Regions from separate parts of the Streptomyces sp. NBC_01268 genome, predicted to be linked through region 1. Evidence: riboswitches for the same ligand, from Rfam matches in the RefSeq annotation. Region 1 holds a riboswitch; each other region holds the start of a gene.

What was found. A riboswitch is a leader RNA that binds a small molecule or an ion and turns the genes downstream of it on or off. The one in region 1 is predicted to bind cobalamin.
Region 2: linked by a shared signal. The riboswitch ahead of OG309_RS25030 (ribonucleoside-diphosphate reductase subunit alpha) and the one ahead of metE (5-methyltetrahydropteroyltriglutamate--homocysteine S-methyltransferase) in region 1 are both predicted to bind cobalamin.
Region 3: linked by a shared signal. The riboswitch ahead of OG309_RS08820 (cobalamin biosynthesis protein) and the one ahead of metE (5-methyltetrahydropteroyltriglutamate--homocysteine S-methyltransferase) in region 1 are both predicted to bind cobalamin.
Region 4: linked by a shared signal. The riboswitch ahead of cobN (cobaltochelatase subunit CobN) and the one ahead of metE (5-methyltetrahydropteroyltriglutamate--homocysteine S-methyltransferase) in region 1 are both predicted to bind cobalamin.

Annotation. Positions count from the first base shown of each region.
Region 1 covers NZ_CP108454.1:7,654,151-7,658,327, reverse strand. Annotated here, with positions in the region: gene OG309_RS34245 (alpha/beta hydrolase) at 1-1,451, opposite strand, end outside; cobalamin riboswitch at 1,690-1,912, shown strand; gene metE (5-methyltetrahydropteroyltriglutamate--homocysteine S-methyltransferase) at 2,077-4,177, shown strand, end outside.
Region 2 covers NZ_CP108454.1:5,531,224-5,535,400, reverse strand. Annotated here, with positions in the region: gene mctP (monocarboxylate uptake permease MctP) at 1-1,524, shown strand, start outside; gene OG309_RS25035 (GNAT family N-acetyltransferase) at 1,612-2,127, shown strand; cobalamin riboswitch at 2,186-2,310, shown strand; gene OG309_RS25030 (ribonucleoside-diphosphate reductase subunit alpha) at 2,439-4,177, shown strand, end outside.
Region 3 covers NZ_CP108454.1:2,025,346-2,029,522, forward strand. Annotated here, with positions in the region: gene OG309_RS08810 (inorganic phosphate transporter) at 141-1,418, shown strand; gene OG309_RS08815 (hypothetical protein) at 1,435-1,656, shown strand; adenosylcobalamin (AdoCbl) riboswitch at 1,837-1,911, shown strand; gene OG309_RS08820 (cobalamin biosynthesis protein) at 1,965-2,957, shown strand; gene OG309_RS08825 (cobyric acid synthase) at 2,954-4,177, shown strand, end outside.
Region 4 covers NZ_CP108454.1:3,968,069-3,972,245, reverse strand. Annotated here, with positions in the region: gene OG309_RS17605 (precorrin-8X methylmutase) at 1-167, opposite strand, end outside; gene OG309_RS17600 (cobalamin biosynthesis protein CobG) at 164-1,417, opposite strand; cobalamin riboswitch at 1,580-1,722, shown strand; gene cobN (cobaltochelatase subunit CobN) at 1,760-4,177, shown strand, end outside.

The DNA of each region.
Region 1 (4,177 bases):
ACGGTGACCATCCGGGCCCCCTTCATCGCACGGCGCAGCCCCTGCCCACTGGCCAGGGGTGTCTGGGAGTCCCACTCGTTCTGCAGGACGAGGGCGGCGACGGAGTTGTTCACCTCGGTGGCGGGCTCGGCCCCGCCCCGCCAGAACGCACACGGCTTGATGTTCGACGCGAAGTCCCCGTACAGCGGGTACCGGCGCTTGTCGCGGATCGCGTCGCGCCGGTACCGCTCCGGGTCGCGCGGCCACGCGCGGGTGTCGGCGCACACCACGGACCAGAAGGCGGCGTCCATGTTGTCCGCCGGGACGGCGGGTGCGTCGGCCGGGGCGTCGGCCGCGCGGGCGAAGGCCGACGGTACCGGGGCGGGCGGCGTGCCGCGCCGCGCCGGCGCCGGGGTCCGGCCCTCCGCGGCGTCCTTGAGCCGTACGACCGCCTCGGCGGCGTAGGCCACGTCGAAGAAGACGGCCCGCGACCCGAGCCGGATGTCGTCGCCCGTCAGGGCGACGCCGTCGAGCTCGATCGGCTCGCGGTCCGCCCGGGCGACCAGCGCCCAGAACGTCGCGCCGACCTCGGCAGGGATGGCGCCGAGCCCGTAGGTCGCGTTCCGCTCGGCGGCCCAGCCGGTCCACCGCGTGAACGCCGGTTCCGCCCCCTCGGCCCATATCCGGATCATGCCGCGCCAGATCCGCTCCGGGTCGACCGCGCTGTCGAGCACGAACCGGTCGGCGCGCTTGGGGAACATCTGCGTGTAGACGGCTCCCAGATAGGTGCCGTAGGAGTAGCCGAGGTACGAGATCTTCTTCTCGCCGAGCACCGCGCGGATGACGTCCATGTCCCGTGCCGTGTCGCGGGTGGTGAGGTGCGACAGGACGGCGCCGTTCCGCGCCCGGCACTTCTCCGCGACGGTCCGCGCCCACTGGACGTCCCGCTTGAACGTCGCTGCCTTGTAAGGGCGTTGCCACGCGGTCTCCGCGTCGTTCAGTCCGCAGCTCACCGGGCTGCTCCGGCCGACGCCCCGGGGGTCGAAGCCGATCAGGTCGTACCGCTTCCTCACGTCGTCCGACAGCATCGGCGCCATCCAGACCGGCATGTCGAGGCCCGATCCGCCGGGCCCGCCGGGGTTCAGCAGCAGCACACCGCGCCGGTCACGGGCGCTGGTCGCCTTCGTCCGGGACACGGCGAGGTCGAGCGTGCGGCCGTTCGGGCGGGCGTAGTCGAGGGGCACCTCGATCGTCGCGCACTCGTACTCCGCCGGCCCTTCGGCGTCGCAGCGACTCCAGCGCGGCTTCTGCCGGCCGTAGCGGGCGAGCGGGTCGGGTGACGGGGTGGCGGTGGTCGCGGTGGCGGCCCGGGGCGCCGGTCCGGCCGCCGAGGCCACGGCGGGGGTGAGAACGGGGAGGAGCGTCGCGATGGCGCCGAGGGCCACGGCGGGCGCTGTTCGTCTGCTTCGCACGGTGATGGAGATCCTCGCGGGAGGTGGACGTTCTGTCCCAAGAACCCTTGCTCAGAGGGGACTTGCCGGAATCCCCCCGAAGGACGGCATCATCTCCCCCTGAAGGAGGACCCGACCCTGACCGATGGCACAGAACCAGCCACCTCCACAGGGTCCTTGATCCCCTGCGGCCTGGTCGCGACGTGAACTCCGGTGTGCCGGGCCCGGCTTCACCCGCCGGCCGGTGTGGCCCGTGGTCTAGAGTGAGGGCGCAGCTGGTTCGCCCCGTCCGCCAGGCGGGATGCGTCGTAAGAGGGAACCCGGTGGGAATCCGGGACTGCCCCGCAGCGGTGAGTGGGAACGACCGCCGTCACACAGCACTGGGTCCGACGTACCGGACCTGGGAAGCGACGGCCAGTAGGAGTCCCGTACGACGGGACGTGCCCGCGAGTCCGAAGACCTGCCCGTTGCCCGCACGCGGACGATTCCGCGCGCGGCCATCCGGTGACCTCGAGGGCGGGTCGGCGACCATACAGGCGGACGAGCGTGCCTTGCTGCGCGCGTGCGCATCCGCCTGTTCCCGGTCTCCCTTCGCCCCTCGTCAGGTCTCCGGACCTCAGGGATTCATCTCGCGAAGGAGATCTCCGTGACCACGAAGTCCGCAGCCGCGGCAGCACGGGCCACCGTGTACGGCTACCCCCGTCAGGGGCGGAACCGCGAACTCAAGAAGGCGATCGAGGGCTACTGGAAGGGCCGCGTCACCGCCGACGCCCTCCGGAACACCGGCGCCGCGCTGCGCCGGACGAACTGGCTGCAGCTCGCCGACGCCGGCATCACCGAAGTGCCGACCGGCGACTTCTCGTACTACGACCACGTCCTGGACACCACCGTCATGGTGGGCGCGATCCCCCGCCGCCACCAGGAGGCCGTGGCGGCCGACGCGACGGACGGCTACTTCGCCATGGCCCGCGGCACCCAGGACGTGGCGCCGCTGGAGATGACCAAGTGGTTCGACACCAACTACCACTACCTCGTCCCCGAACTGGGCCCTGACACCGTCTTCTCGGCGGACTCGGCCAAGCAGGTCACGGAGCTGCGCGAGGCCCTCGCGCTGGGTCTGACCGCCCGACCCGTCCTGGTGGGACCGGTCACCTATCTCCTGCTGGCGAAGCCCGCCCCCGGCGTGGCGGCGGAGTTCGAGCCGCTGACCCTGCTGGACCGCCTGCTGCCCGTCTACGCCGAGGTCCTCGCCGACCTCCGGGCCGCCGGCGCGGAGTGGGTGCAGATCGACGAACCGGCCCTGGTGCAGGACCGCACGCCCGCCGAACTCGCCGCCGCCGCACGGGCCTACCGCGATCTCGGCGCCGCCCGGGACCGGCCGAAGCTGCTCGTCGCCTCCTACTTCGACCGGCTGGGCGACGCCCTCCCGGTGCTCGCGAAGGCGCCCGTCGAGGGACTCGCCCTCGACTTCACCGGGCCCGCCGCCGCGAACCTCGACGGACTCGCGGCCGTCGGAGGCCTGCCCGGCAAGCGGCTCGTCGCCGGCGTGGTCGACGGCCGCAACGTCTGGGTCGACGACCTGCAGAGCTCCCTCACCACCCTCGGCACCCTCCTCGGTCTCGCCGGCCACGTGGACGTGTCGGCCTCGTGCTCGCTGCTCCACGTGCCGCTCGACGCCGCGGCCGAGGAGGACGTCGACCCGCAGGTCCTGGCCTGGCTCGCCTTCGCCCGGCAGAAGACGGACGAGGTCGTCGCCCTGGCCAAGGGCCTGTCCCTGGGCACCGACGCCATCAGCGGCGAGCTGGCCGCCAACCGGAGCGCGCGCTCCGCCCGCGCCGCCTCCCCCCTCACCCGCGACCCCGCCGTCCGGGCCCGGGTCCGGGCCGTCACCGAGGCGGACCGCCGCCGCTCGCCGTCCTACGCGCGGCGTGCCGCCGCCCAGCGGGCCCACCTCGGGCTTCCGCTGCTCCCGACCACCACCATCGGGTCCTTCCCGCAGACGGCCGAACTGCGCGCCGCTCGCGCGGACCTGCGCGCCGGACGGATCGGGGACGAGGGCTACGAGGAGCGCATCCGGGCGGAGATCCAGGAGGTCGTCTCCTTCCAGGAGAAGGCGGGGCTCGACGTCCTGGTGCACGGCGAGCCCGAACGCAACGACATGGTGCAGTACTTCGCCGAACAGCTCGACGGCTACCTCGCCACCCGGCACGGCTGGGTGCAGTCGTACGGCACCCGGTACGTCCGTCCGCCGATCCTCGCCGGTGACATCTCCCGTCCGCGGCCGATGACGGTGCGCTGGACGACGTACGCGCAGTCCCTGACGCCCAAGCCGGTCAAGGGCATGCTCACCGGCCCGGTCACCATGCTCGCCTGGTCCTTCGTCCGCGACGACCAGCCGCTGGGCGAGACCGCCCGGCAGGTGGCCCTCGCGCTGCGCGACGAGGTGAACGACCTGGAGGCCGCCGGCACCTCCGTCATCCAGGTCGACGAGCCCGCGCTGCGCGAGACCCTGCCGCTGCGGGAGGCCGACCACCCGGCGTATCTCGCCTGGGCGACCGAGTCGTTCCGGCTCACCACCGCGGGAGTGCGGCCCGACACCCAGATCCACACCCACATGTGCTACGCCGAGTTCGGCGACGTCGTCCAGGCCATCGACGACCTCGACGCCGACGTGATCAGCCTGGAGGCGGCCCGCTCCCACATGCAGGTCGCCCGCGAACTCGCCGCCCACGGCTACCCCCGCGAGG
Region 2 (4,177 bases), 2.1 Mb from region 1:
AACGAGAACAGCCTCGACGAATGGGGCCTGGGCGGCCGTTCGTTCGGCACCTGGGTCACCTGGTTCCTGCTCGGCGGCGACCTCTACACCGCGTACACCTTCGTCGCCGTCCCGGCGGCCATCTACGCGGCGGGCGCGGCCGGCTTCTTCGCCGTGCCGTACACGATCCTGGTCTACCCGCTGATCTTCACCTTCCTGCCCCGCCTGTGGTCGGTGTCCCACAAGCACGGTTACGTCACCACCTCCGACTTCGTCCGCGGCCGCTTCGGCTCCAAGGGCCTGTCGCTGGCGGTCGCCGTCACCGGCATCCTCGCCACCATGCCGTACATCGCCCTCCAGCTCGTCGGCATCCAGGCCGTCCTGGACGTGATGGGCGTCGGCGGCGGCGAGGGCACCAACTGGTTCGTCAAGGACCTGCCGCTGCTCATCGCCTTCGGCGTCCTCGCGGCGTACACGTACTCCTCCGGTCTGCGCGCCCCGGCGCTCATCGCCTTCGTCAAGGACACCCTGATCTACATCGTCATCGCGGTGGCGATCATCTACATCCCGATCAAGCTGGGCGGCTTCGACGAGATCTTCGCCAAGGCGGGCGAGGCCTACCAGACGGTCAACCCGGCCACCGGCAAGCCCAAGGGCGCGCTCGTGCCCGGCGAGGCCGGCCAGTGGACGTACGCGACGCTGGCCCTCGGCTCGGCGCTGGCGCTCTTCATGTACCCGCACTCGATCACCGCGACGCTCTCCTCCAGGAGCCGCGAGGTGATCCGCCGCAACACCACGATCCTGCCGCTGTACTCGCTGATGCTGGGCCTGCTCGCGCTGCTCGGCTTCATGGCGATCGCCGCCGGCGTGAAGGTCACCAACGGGCAGCTCGCCATCCCGCAGCTCTTCGAGGACATGTTCCCCTCGTGGTTCGCGGGCGTGGCCTTCGCCGCCATCGGCATCGGCGCCCTGGTCCCGGCCGCGATCATGTCGATCGCGGCGGCCAACCTGTTCACGAGGAACATCTACAAGGACTTCCTCAAGCCGAACGCGACGCCCGAGCAGGAGACCAAGGTCTCCAAGCTGGTCTCGCTGCTGGTGAAGGTCGGCGCGCTGGTCTTCGTCCTCACCATGGACAAGACCGTCGCCATCAACTTCCAGCTGCTCGGCGGCATCTGGATCCTGCAGACCTTCCCCGCCCTCGTCGGCGGCCTGTTCACCCGCTGGTTCCACCGCTGGGCGCTGCTCGCCGGCTGGGCCGTCGGCATGGTCTACGGCACCGCCGCCGCGTACGGCGTGGCCAGCCCCACCCAGAAGCACTTCGGCGGCTCCTCGGCCGAGATCCCCGGCATCGGCGAGATCGGCTACATCGGCCTCACCGCCTTCGTGCTCAACCTGGTCGTCACCGTGGTCCTCACCTTCGTCCTGAAGGCGCTCAAGGCGCCCGACGGCGTCGACGAGACCTCGCCCGAGGACTACACGGCGGACGCCGGCGACGCGGGTGTCGCCACCGAGCTGCCGAAGGTCGGGACCGCCGGGCACTGAGCCCCGCGGGCCGTCGGCTCCACCGTCTCCGCCCGCCTCCGGTCATCCGGGGCGGGCGGAGCCGCGCCGGGGGGCAGACTGCCGTGCATGGACTTCACGATCAGGGCGGTACGGCCCGAGGAGTACGCGGCCCTCGGCGAGATCACCGCGCGGGCCTATCTCGACGACGGGTTCCTCAGCTTCGGCGAGGACGACGCGTACCTGCACCTGCTGCGGGACGTTGCCAGGCGCGACGCCGAGGCCGAGGTGCTCGTGGCCGTCGACACCACGGACGCGGCCGGCACGGTCCTCGGCGGGGTGACCTTCACCGCCGGCGGCGCCGAGTGGGCCGACATCGCCCGGGAGGGCGAGGCCGAGTTCCGCATGCTGGCGGTCGCGCACGCGGCGCGCGGCCGGGGCGTCGGGGAGGCCCTCGTGCGGGCCTGTGTGGACCGGGCGCGGGCCGTCGAGGGGTGCGCGCGGATCGTGCTCTCCACCCAGCGGACGATGACCACCGCCCACCGTGTCTATGAGCGACTGGGCTTCGTACGCTCCCCCGAGCGGGACTGGAATCCCGTCCAGGGGCTGGACTTCACGCTCTTCACCTACGTTCTGGAGCTCTGAGCTCCACTCCGACCGACACAACATGTGGGGGGTGCCGCGAGCGGCGCCCCCCACATGTATGCTCGTCCTCGCTGTCGCCGCAGGGGAATCCGGTGGAAATCCGGAACTGTCCCGCAACGGTGTGTTTTGCGCGCTTTCGCGCCCAGGGTGAGTCCGAAGACCTGCCGACAGCGCGCCCGGTCCGTCCGTTCCGGGTGCCACAGACGTCCGGGCCTCGCGGAGTGGGCCGGTGGACGCGGCGCCGCCGTGCGTACGGCCGCCCGTTCCCGCCTCCCGTCCTGGCTCCGAGCCGAGCGAGGGAGAGCCCCCACGTGACCATCGCGCCCGCCGATCCGGCCGCAGCGATCGAGACCGACGGCCCCGGCACCGTGCTGCTGCGGGTCCTGACCGATCTCACCGCCGACCTCCCGGACACCGACCCCGGCAAGGTCGCCGCCGCCGCCCTGCGCGGCCGCAGCGCCGGTTCGGACGAGGCGGAGCTGCGCGAGCTGGCCACCGAGGCCGCCGCCGGACTCATCGCCGAGGACCCGGCGTACTCCCGGCTCGCCGCCCGGCTGCTCACCCTCACCATCACCGACGAGGCGGCGGGCCAGGGCGCGCTCTCCTTCTCGGCCTCCGTCGCCGTCGGCCACCGCGAGGGCCTGATCGCCGACCGCACGGCCGCGTTCGTCGCCACGCACACCGCGCGCCTCGACGCGCTGATCGACGCGGCCGGTGACGACCGCTTCGGCTACTTCGGCCTGCGCACCCTCTACTCCCGCTACCTGCTGCGGCACCCGATCACCCGCCAGGTCATCGAGACCCCGCAGCACTTCATGCTGCGCGTCGCGTGCGGTCTGGCCGAGGACGAGTCGGTGCGCGCCGTGGACGAGGTGGCGGCGCTGTACGGGCTGATGAGCCGGCTCGACTACCTGCCCTCCTCCCCCACGCTCTTCAACTCCGGCACCCGCCACCCGCAGATGTCCTCCTGCTACCTGCTGGACTCCCCGCAGGACGAGCTGGACTCCATCTACGACCGCTACCACCAGGTCGCGCGCCTGTCGAAGCACGCGGGCGGCATCGGCCTGTCGTACTCCCGCATCCGCGCCCGGGGTTCGCTGATCCGCGGCACCAACGGGCACTCCAACGGCATCGTGCCGTTCCTGAAGACGCTGGACGCCTCCGTCGCCGCGGTGAACCAGGGCGGCCGCCGCAAGGGCGCCGCCGCGGTCTACCTGGAGACCTGGCACGCGGACATCGAGGAGTTCCTGGAGCTCCGCGACAACACCGGCGAGGACGCCCGCCGTACGCACAACCTGAACCTGGCGCACTGGATCCCGGACGAGTTCATGCGCCGGGTCAACGCGGACGCCGAGTGGTCGCTCTTCTCGCCGGCCGACGTGCCCGAGCTGGTCGACCTGTACGGCGAGGAGTTCGACGCCGCGTACCACAAGGCGGAGGCGGCGGGCCTGGCCAAGAAGTCCATGCCGGCCCGTGACCTGTACGGCCGGATGATGCGCACCCTCGCGCAGACCGGCAACGGCTGGATGACCTTCAAGGACGCCTCCAACCGGACCGCCAACCAGACCGCCGAGCCGGGCTCCGTCGTCCACTCCTCGAACCTCTGCACCGAGATCATCGAGGTCACCGACGACGGCGAGACGGCCGTCTGCAACCTCGGCTCGGTCAACCTCGGCGCCTTCGTCCGGGAAGGAGCCGACGGCGGGCAGATCGACTGGGCGCGGCTCGACGAGACCGTGCGCACCGCCGTCACCTTCCTCGACCGGGTCGTCGACATCAACTTCTACCCGACCGAGCAGGCCGGCCGCTCCAACGCCCGCTGGCGTCCGGTGGGCCTGGGCGCGATGGGCCTCCAGGACGTCTTCTTCAAGCTGAAGCTGCCCTTCGACTCGGCCGAGGCCCGCGCGCTGTCCACCCGGATCGCCGAGCGGATCATGCTGGCCGCGTACGAGGCCTCCGCCGACCTCGCCGAGCGCAACGGCCCGCTGCCCGCCTGGGACAAGACCCGCACGGCCCGCGGTGTGCTGCACCCGGACCACTTCGACGTCGA
Region 3 (4,177 bases), 5.6 Mb from region 1:
GTCCGGGACGGTTCCGGGGGCGGAAATGGAATGCCGGGACCCCGGTTGGGGACACCACACAGCCCGATCCAGTTCATCTTCCGTTCACCCAGGTTGCGTACGTTCGACGAGCCACTGACGTCAAACGATTGCCTGGGTAAATGGAACACATCACGCTGCTGCTCGCGATTGTGGTCGTGACAGCTCTCGTGTTCGATTTCACGAACGGTTTCCACGACACCGCCAACGCGATGGCGACGACCATCTCGACCGGTGCTCTCAAGCCCAAGACGGCGGTGGCCATGTCCGCCGTGCTGAACCTCGTCGGCGCGTTCCTGTCCGTGGAGGTCGCCAAGACGATCTCCGGCGGGATCATCAACGAAGAGGGCATTCGTACAGAAGTGATCTTCGCGGCGCTCGTCGGCGCCATCCTGTGGAACCTGCTGACCTGGCTGCTCGGTCTGCCGTCCAGCTCCTCCCACGCCCTGTTCGGCGGCCTCATCGGCGCCGCCGTGATGTCGGCCGGCTGGGGCGCGGTCAACGGACCGACCATCGTCACCAAGGTCCTGATCCCCGCCGTCGCCGCCCCGATCGTCGCCGGTCTCGCCGCGATGGTCGCCACCCGGCTGACCTACCGCATCGGCGCGAAGGCCGAGACGAAGGCCACCGCCAAGGGCTACCGGGCCGGCCAGATCGCCTCCGCCGGTCTGGTCTCGCTCGCGCACGGCACCAACGACGCCCAGAAGACGATGGGCATCATCACCCTCGCCCTGGTCACCGGCGGCGTCCTCGCCCCCGGCTCCAACCCTCCGATGTGGGTCATCGTCGCCGCCGGTGTGGCGATCGCGCTCGGCACCTACCTCGGCGGCTGGCGCATCATCCGCACCATGGGCAAGGGCCTCACCGACCTCCAGCCGCAGCAGGGCTTCGCCGCCCAGACCAGCGCCGCCACGGTCATCCTGGCCTCCTCCCACCTGGGCTTCTCGCTCTCCACCACCCAGTCCTGCTCGGGTGCCGTGATGGGCGCCGGCCTCGGCCGCAAGGGCGGTGTCGTCCGCTGGTCGACCGCCACCCGGATGTTCGTCGCCTGGGGTCTGACCCTGCCCGCCGCGGGCGTGGTCGGCGCCGGTGCCGAGTTCCTCACCAAGCAGGGCCCCTGGGGCATCGCCGCCGTCGCGGTCCTGCTGGTCGCCGGTTCCGGTGTCATCTGGTCGCTGTCCCGTCGCAAGCCGGTCGACCACAACAACGTCACGGCCGACGACCTCGACGCCGCCCCCGCCGAGCCCGCCGGCGTCGTGACCACCGCCATCGCGGCCGTCACCCCGCCGCCGCCGGCCGGCTCCGTCGCCGCCGTCGCGGACACGGACCTGAAGACCACCATCCCCACCCCGGGCCCCACGGACCCGGCCGCTCCCCCGGCCCCCGCCGCCGCGGTCTAAGGAACTGGAACCAAGCATGAAGATCGACTGGGCAGCCCTCGGCTCCGTCTTCGGAGTCAGCCTCGTGGCGACCGTCGCCCTGGTGGGCCTCTTCACCCTCGGTGTCATGGGCCTCTCCAAGCAGGAGGAGGCGGCCGCGAGCGGCGGCTCCGCCGGCCTGGCCCGCACCGGCGCCTACGCCTGCTTCGCCCTGTGCGCGGCGGCCGTGGCGTACGGCATCTACCTGATCGTCATCTGACGCGCTCCACCGAGCGTCGTCCGACGCACGGGCACGACGGCCGGGCGGTCCGCACCACGGGTGCGGACCGCCCGGCCGTCGTGTCTGTGGCGCTCCGCACAGTGACCCGACGCAGGTCAAGGGTGAGTTGACGGCTGTTCGCGCAGCGTGGTGGACTGCCGGGGCCATTACGGCGGCAGTAGAGGAAGTCCGGTGCGAATCCGGCGCGGTCCCGCCACTGTGACCGGCCCCCCGGGGCCGGGAGTCAGGAACTCTCGCCGCCGGTCACGTCGATCCAGGGCGCGGACCCTGAGTGAGGACAGAGCGCCATGCCCGGCCGCGGCCTCAGCTTTCCCGGTACCACCGGCGCCTCCGGTGCCACCCGAGTCTTCGCGTACGGAGCGGCCGCCGGCCTCGCCGTCGACCTGCTCGCGGGCGACCCCCGCCGCGGCCATCCCGTCGCCGCCTTCGGCCGGGCCGCCGGCGCGGTCGAGGAGCGCCTGCTGCGCGACCACCGCGGCTGGGGCGCCCTGCACACCGCCGTCTGCGCCGGCTCCACCATGGCGCTCGGCGCCCTGGCCGCCCGTACGGTACGGGGCAGCCGCGCCGCCACCGTCGCCCTGACCGCCGCCTCCGTGTGGGCCGTCGTCGGCGGTACGACCCTGGGCCGCGAGGCCCGCGCGATCGGCGGGGCGCTCGCGGCCGGGGACCTGGAGGTCGCCCGGGAGCGCCTGCCGCACCTGTGCGGGCGCGACCCGCACTCCCTGGACGGTCCCGCGATGGCCCGCGCGGTCGTCGAGTCGGTCGCCGAGAACACCTCCGACGCCGTCGTGGGCGCCCTGTTCTGGGGCGCCGTCGCGGGCGTGCCCGGCCTGGTCGGCTTCCGGGCGGTCAACACCCTGGACGCGATGGTCGGCCACAAGTCACCGAAGTACCGCCGCTTCGGCTGGGCCTCGGCCCGGCTCGACGACCTCGCCGGCTGGCCGGGCGCCCGGCTCACCGCCGTCCTCGCCACCGTCGCCGGCGGGAACCCGCGCGGCGCGGCCCGGGCCTGGCGCGCCGACGCGGCGAAGCACCCCAGCCCCAACGCGGGCCCCGTGGAGGCCTCCTTCGCGGGCGCGCTCGGCGTACGGCTCGGCGGGACGCTGGCGTACGGCGGCCGGATCGAGCACCGGCCCGTCCTCAACGGGGCGGGGCGGCCCGTCGAGGTCGCCGACATCGACCGGGCGGTACGCCTGTCCCGCCGGGTGACCGGACTGACCCTGGCCGCCTGTGTCGGCGGCCGGATGATCGCGAGCGCGCTGAAGCGGAGGAACGCATGAGGGGTGGGGGGCTGCTGGTCGCCGGGACCACGTCCGACGCGGGCAAGAGCGTCGTCACGGCCGGCATCTGCCGCTGGCTGGTCCGGCAGGGCGTCAAGGTCGCGCCGTTCAAGGGGCAGAACATGTCCCTGAACTCCTTCGTCACCCGGGAGGGCGCCGAGATCGGCCGCGCCCAGGCCATGCAGGCGCAGGCCGCCCGCGTCGAGCCCACCGCGCTGATGAACCCGGTGCTCCTGAAGCCCGGCAGCGACCGCTCCAGCCAGGTCGTGCTCATGGGGAAGCCGGTCGGCGAGATGAGCGCCCGCGGCTACCACGGCGGGCGCCAGGCGACGCTCTTCGAGCCCGTGATGGCGTGCCTGGAGGAACTGCGGGGCACGTATGACGCCGTGATCTGCGAGGGGGCGGGCAGCCCGGCCGAGATCAACCTGCGGCGCACGGACATCGTGAACATGGGCATCGCGCGGGCCGCGAAGCTGCCCGTCGTGGTCGTCGGCGACATCGACCGGGGCGGGGTGTTCGCCCAGTTCTTCGGCACGACGGCGCTGCTCGCACCCGAGGACCAGGCGCTCGTCGCCGGCTATCTGGTGAACAAGTTCCGGGGCGACGTGACGCTCCTCGAGCCCGGTCTCGACATGCTCCACGGGCTCACCGGACGCCGCGCCCTCGGTGTCCTGCCGTACGCGCACGGGCTCGGCATCGACGAGGAGGACGGCCTGCGGGTCTCGCTGCGGGGCACCGTCCGCGAGTCGGTGGTGGCGCCGCCGGTCGGCGCCGACGTGCTGCGGGTCGCCGTCTGCGCCGTCCCGCTGATGTCCAACTTCACCGACGTGGACGCGCTGGCCGCCGAGCCGGGCGTCGTGGTCCGGTTCGTGGACCGGCCCGAGGAGCTCGTCGACGCGGACCTGGTCGTCGTGCCCGGCACCCGCGGCACCGTCAAGGCCCTCGCCTGGCTGCGGGAACGCGGCCTGGCCGACGCGCTGGCCCGGCGCGCCGCCGAGGGGCGCCCGGTGCTCGGCATCTGCGGCGGCTTCCAGGCGCTCGGCCAGCGGATCGAGGACGAGGTGGAGTCGAGGGCCGGCGTGGTCGACGGGCTCGGGCTGCTGCCCGTGCGGGTGCGCTTCGGCGTCGAGAAGACCCTGGCCCGGCCGGTCGGCGAGGCGCTCGGCGAACGGGTCGAGGGGTACGAGATCCACCACGGCGTCGCCACCGTCGAGGGCGGC
Region 4 (4,177 bases), 3.7 Mb from region 1:
CGCACGAGGTCGGTCATGCCGCAGGCGTGGATCATCCGCACGGCGACCTGGCTGACGTCGGCGGGCAGGCCCGCGAGGTCCGCCTCGGCGCGGATCGTGGCAAAGGAGCGGCGGTAGATCTCCGCGCCGTCCTTCTCGTACTCGAACATCCTGTTGCTCTCGCTCATCTCGTGGGGGTCGCCGGGCCGCGGGCCGCCGCGACCGCTTCGGACAGGGAGGTACGGAGGGTGGGGACGCCGTCGACCAGGTAGCCGCCGTCCTCGGTGGCGAGGACGTCGACCCAGGCGCCGTGCGGGTGCCCGCAGCGGCGTGCGCACCCGGAGAAGTGGACGGGCAGCCGCCCGTGCGGGGCGAGGGCCGCGTCCCGCCGCACGTCGGCGAGGGACTTGGCGCAGCCGGGCCGCCCGGTGCAGGCCCCGACGCCGGTGCCGGGGGCGTCGGGCCGGGTGATCAGGCCGTACGCGGCGAGCTCCGTGAGCGCGGCGAGCCGGCCGGGCGGCGCGGCGACCACCGCACCGCGCCAGGGCGTGAACCGCACCTCGCGGGCCGGCAGCAGCGCCCGCAGTTGGACGGCGGTCAGCCGGCCGAGCGGCGCGAGGACGTACAGGGCGTCCGCGCCCAGCGGCCCCGGGACGGGCGGGTCCCCTTGGGGCAGCGGCGGTACGGGGTGGGGGACGGGCTCCGCGGCGAGTCCGGCGCGCGCCAGGGCGGCCGCCAGGTCGGGCACGCACCCCTCGGGCAGTTCCCGCACCCGCCAGGCGCCCGTCCCGGCGGTCTCGGCGGCCCGCAGGAAGGCGTCGGCGGCGGCGAGCGCGGCGCGCGGGGCGTCGGTCGCGGCGACCCGGAAGGCCTGGGGGCCGAGGCGCAGCTGGGCGCGGACGTCCCCGCCCGCGGGAGGCCCTTCTGCGAGCAAGGTCACATCCCCGCCGAGCCCCGCGACGTCGCCCCGCCCGTCGTCCAGGACGAACAGGAAGCGTCCGGAGAGCGCCGCGGTCCACGCCTCCGCGCACAGCAGCGCGTCCAGTTCCCGTGCCCACAACTGCGGCTCGGCGCCGCCGAGTCCGTCCAGTCCGGCGGCCGGAGAGACGACGATGTTGCGGACCCGTTCGTGGCTCGGCGAGGGCAGCAGCCCGGCCCGGTCGAGCAGCGCGGCCAGCTCGGCGCCGCAGCCCTCGCCGAGCCCGCGGAGCTCCGCGTTGCCGCGCGAGGTGATGCTGATGCTGCCGTCCCCGAGGGACTCGGCCGCGTCGGCCAGCGCCAGGACCTGAGCCTCCGTCAAACGCCCGCCGGGCAGCCGGAGTCGGGCGAGCCGCCCGTCGTCCGCCGCGTGCAGTCGCAGCGCACCCGGACAGGCGTCGCCGCGGTCCCGTATGAGAGGTTCGCCCGGTTCGGGCGAGGTGCGTGGGGTGGCCGACATGGCGGCGAGCATACCCACGGCGGGATCCGCTCCCACCTGCCGAGAACCAGCCACGACCGGGGCCGGAGCCGGCCACGACCGGGGCCCGGGGCCGCCGTGACCGGGGCCCGGTCCCCCGGTGTGATCCGCCCGACCCCCGGCTCTCCCCCGCCGCGCCCGCTCACGATCTAGGATGCAGACGGCATGGGGTCCCAGGACCCCGGGGAGGAAGCCCGGTGAGAATCCGGCGCGGTCCCGCCACTGTGAGCCGGTCCGGAGTTTCGGGGCGGTGAGTCAGGAACTCCCGCCGTCCATACGACCACCCGGGGCGCGGACAACCCCGAGGAAGGCCCTGAGCTCGCCATGCTCCTGCTGCTGTCGCACTCCGACACCGACCTGCTCAGCGCCCGCGCGGCGAACGCCGCCGAAGGCCCGGTGGAGTACCGGTACGCCAACCCGGCCCGGCTGCCGCTGGCCGACCTCCCCGCCCTCCTCGACGGCGCCGAACTCGTCGTCGTCCGCCTCCTCGGCGGCCTGCGCTCCTGGGAGGAGGGCCTCGACACGGTCCTGGCCGCCGGGAAGCCCGTGGTGGTGCTGAGCGGCGAACAGGCTCCCGACGCCCAGCTGATGGAGGCCTCGACCGTCCCGGTCGGCGTCGCCACCGAGGCGCACGCCTACCTGGCGCACGGCGGCCCGGGCAACCTCGGCCAGCTGGCCCGCTTCCTCTCCGACACCGTGCTGCTGACCGGCCACGGCTTCGAGCCGCCGGCCCCCGCGCCGACCTGGGGCCCGCTGGAGCGGACCGCGGGGGACACGCCCGAGGGCGCCCCCACCGTCGCCGTGCTCTACTACCGCGCCCACCACATGAGCGGCAACACCGCCTTCGTCGGCACCCTCTGCGACGCGATCGAGCGGCAGGGCGCCCGGGCGAAGGCCCTGTACGTGGCCTCGCTCCGGGCCCCGGAGCCCGAGCTCCTCGACGAGCTGCGCGGGGCCGACGCGATCGTCACGACGGTCCTCGCGGCGGGCGGCACCAAGCCGGCCGAGGCGCAGGCGGGCGGCGACGAGGAGGCCTGGGACGCGGGCGCGCTCGCCGCCCTGGACGTGCCGATCCTGCAGGCGCTGTGCCTGACGGGCTCGCGCGCCGCGTGGGAGGAGAACGACGAGGGCCTGTCGCCGCTGGACGCGGCCAGCCAGGTCGCCGTCCCGGAGTTCGACGGCCGGCTCATCACCGTCCCGTTCTCCTTCAAGGAGATCGACGAGGACGGGCTGCCCGCGTACGTGGCGGACGCCGAGCGCTCCGCCCGCGTCGCCGGCATCGCCGTCCGGCACGCCCGTCTGCGGCACATCGCGAACGGCGAGAAGAAGCTGGCGCTCGTCCTCTCCGCGTACCCGACGAAGCACTCCCGCATCGGCAACGCCGTCGGCCTCGACACCCCGGCCTCCGCCGTGGCGCTGCTGCGCCGGCTCATCGCCGAGGGCTACGACTTCGGCCCGGTCGAGGACATCCCCGGCCTGGTCTCCGGCGACGGCGACGAGCTGATCTACGCCCTGATCGAGGCCGGCGGCCACGACCAGGACTGGCTCACCGAGGAGCAGCTGGCCCGCAACCCGGTCCGCATCCCGGCCGCCGACTACAAGCGCTGGTACGCCGAACTCCCGGCGGAGCTGCGCGAGCAGGTCGAGGAGCACTGGGGCCCGGCCCCGGGCGAGATGTTCCTGGACCGCTCCCGCAACCCCGAGGGCGACATCGTGCTGGCCGCGCTGCGCCGCGGGAACCTGCTGGTCCTCATCCAGCCGCCGCGCGGCTTCGGCGAGAACCCGATCGCGATCTACCACGACCCGGACCTGCCGCCGTCGCACCACTACCTGGCGGCCTACCGCTGGATCGCCGCCCGCGCCGAGGACGGGGGTTTCGGCGCGGACGCGATGGTGCACCTGGGCAAGCACGGCAACCTGGAGTGGCTGCCCGGCAAGAACGCCGGCCTGTCCGCCGCCTGCGGCCCGGACGCCGCGCTCGGCGACCTGCCGCTGGTCTACCCGTTCCTGGTCAACGACCCGGGCGAGGGCACCCAGGCCAAGCGGCGCGTGCACGCCACGCTCGTCGACCACCTGGTGCCGCCGATGGCCCGCGCCGACTCGTACGGCGACATCGCGCGCCTGGAGCAGCTGCTCGACGAGTACGCGCAGATCAGCAGCATGGACCCGGCGAAGCTGCCGGCGATCCGCGCGCAGATCTGGACGCTGATCCAGGCGGCGAAGCTGGACCACGACCTGGGCCTGGAGGACCGGCCGGAGGACGACGGCTTCGACGACTTCCTGCTGCACGTCGACGGCTGGCTGTGCGAGGTCAAGGACGCGCAGATCCGTGACGGTCTGCACGTCCTGGGCGGCGCCCCGGTCGGCGAGGCCCGGGTGAACCTGGTCCTGTCGATCCTGCGGGCCCGGCAGATCTGGGGCGGCACGCAGGCGCTGCCGGGCCTGCGCGAGGCGCTCGGCCTGGACGAGTCGGCGGCGACGCGCACCACCGCCGACGAGGCGGAGGCGAAGGCCCGCGAGCTGGTCGAGGGCATGGAGGCGGCGGACTGGTCCGTGGACGCGATCGGCTCCGTGGCCGGCGCGTACGGCGCCGAGGTGCACGCGGTGCTGCGCTTCGCCTGCGAGCAGGTCGTCCCGCGCCTGGCCGGCACCACCGACGAACTCACGCACGCGGTCCACGCGTTGAACGGCGGCTTCGTCCCGGCCGGGCCCTCGGGCTCGCCGCTGCGCGGCCTGGTCAAC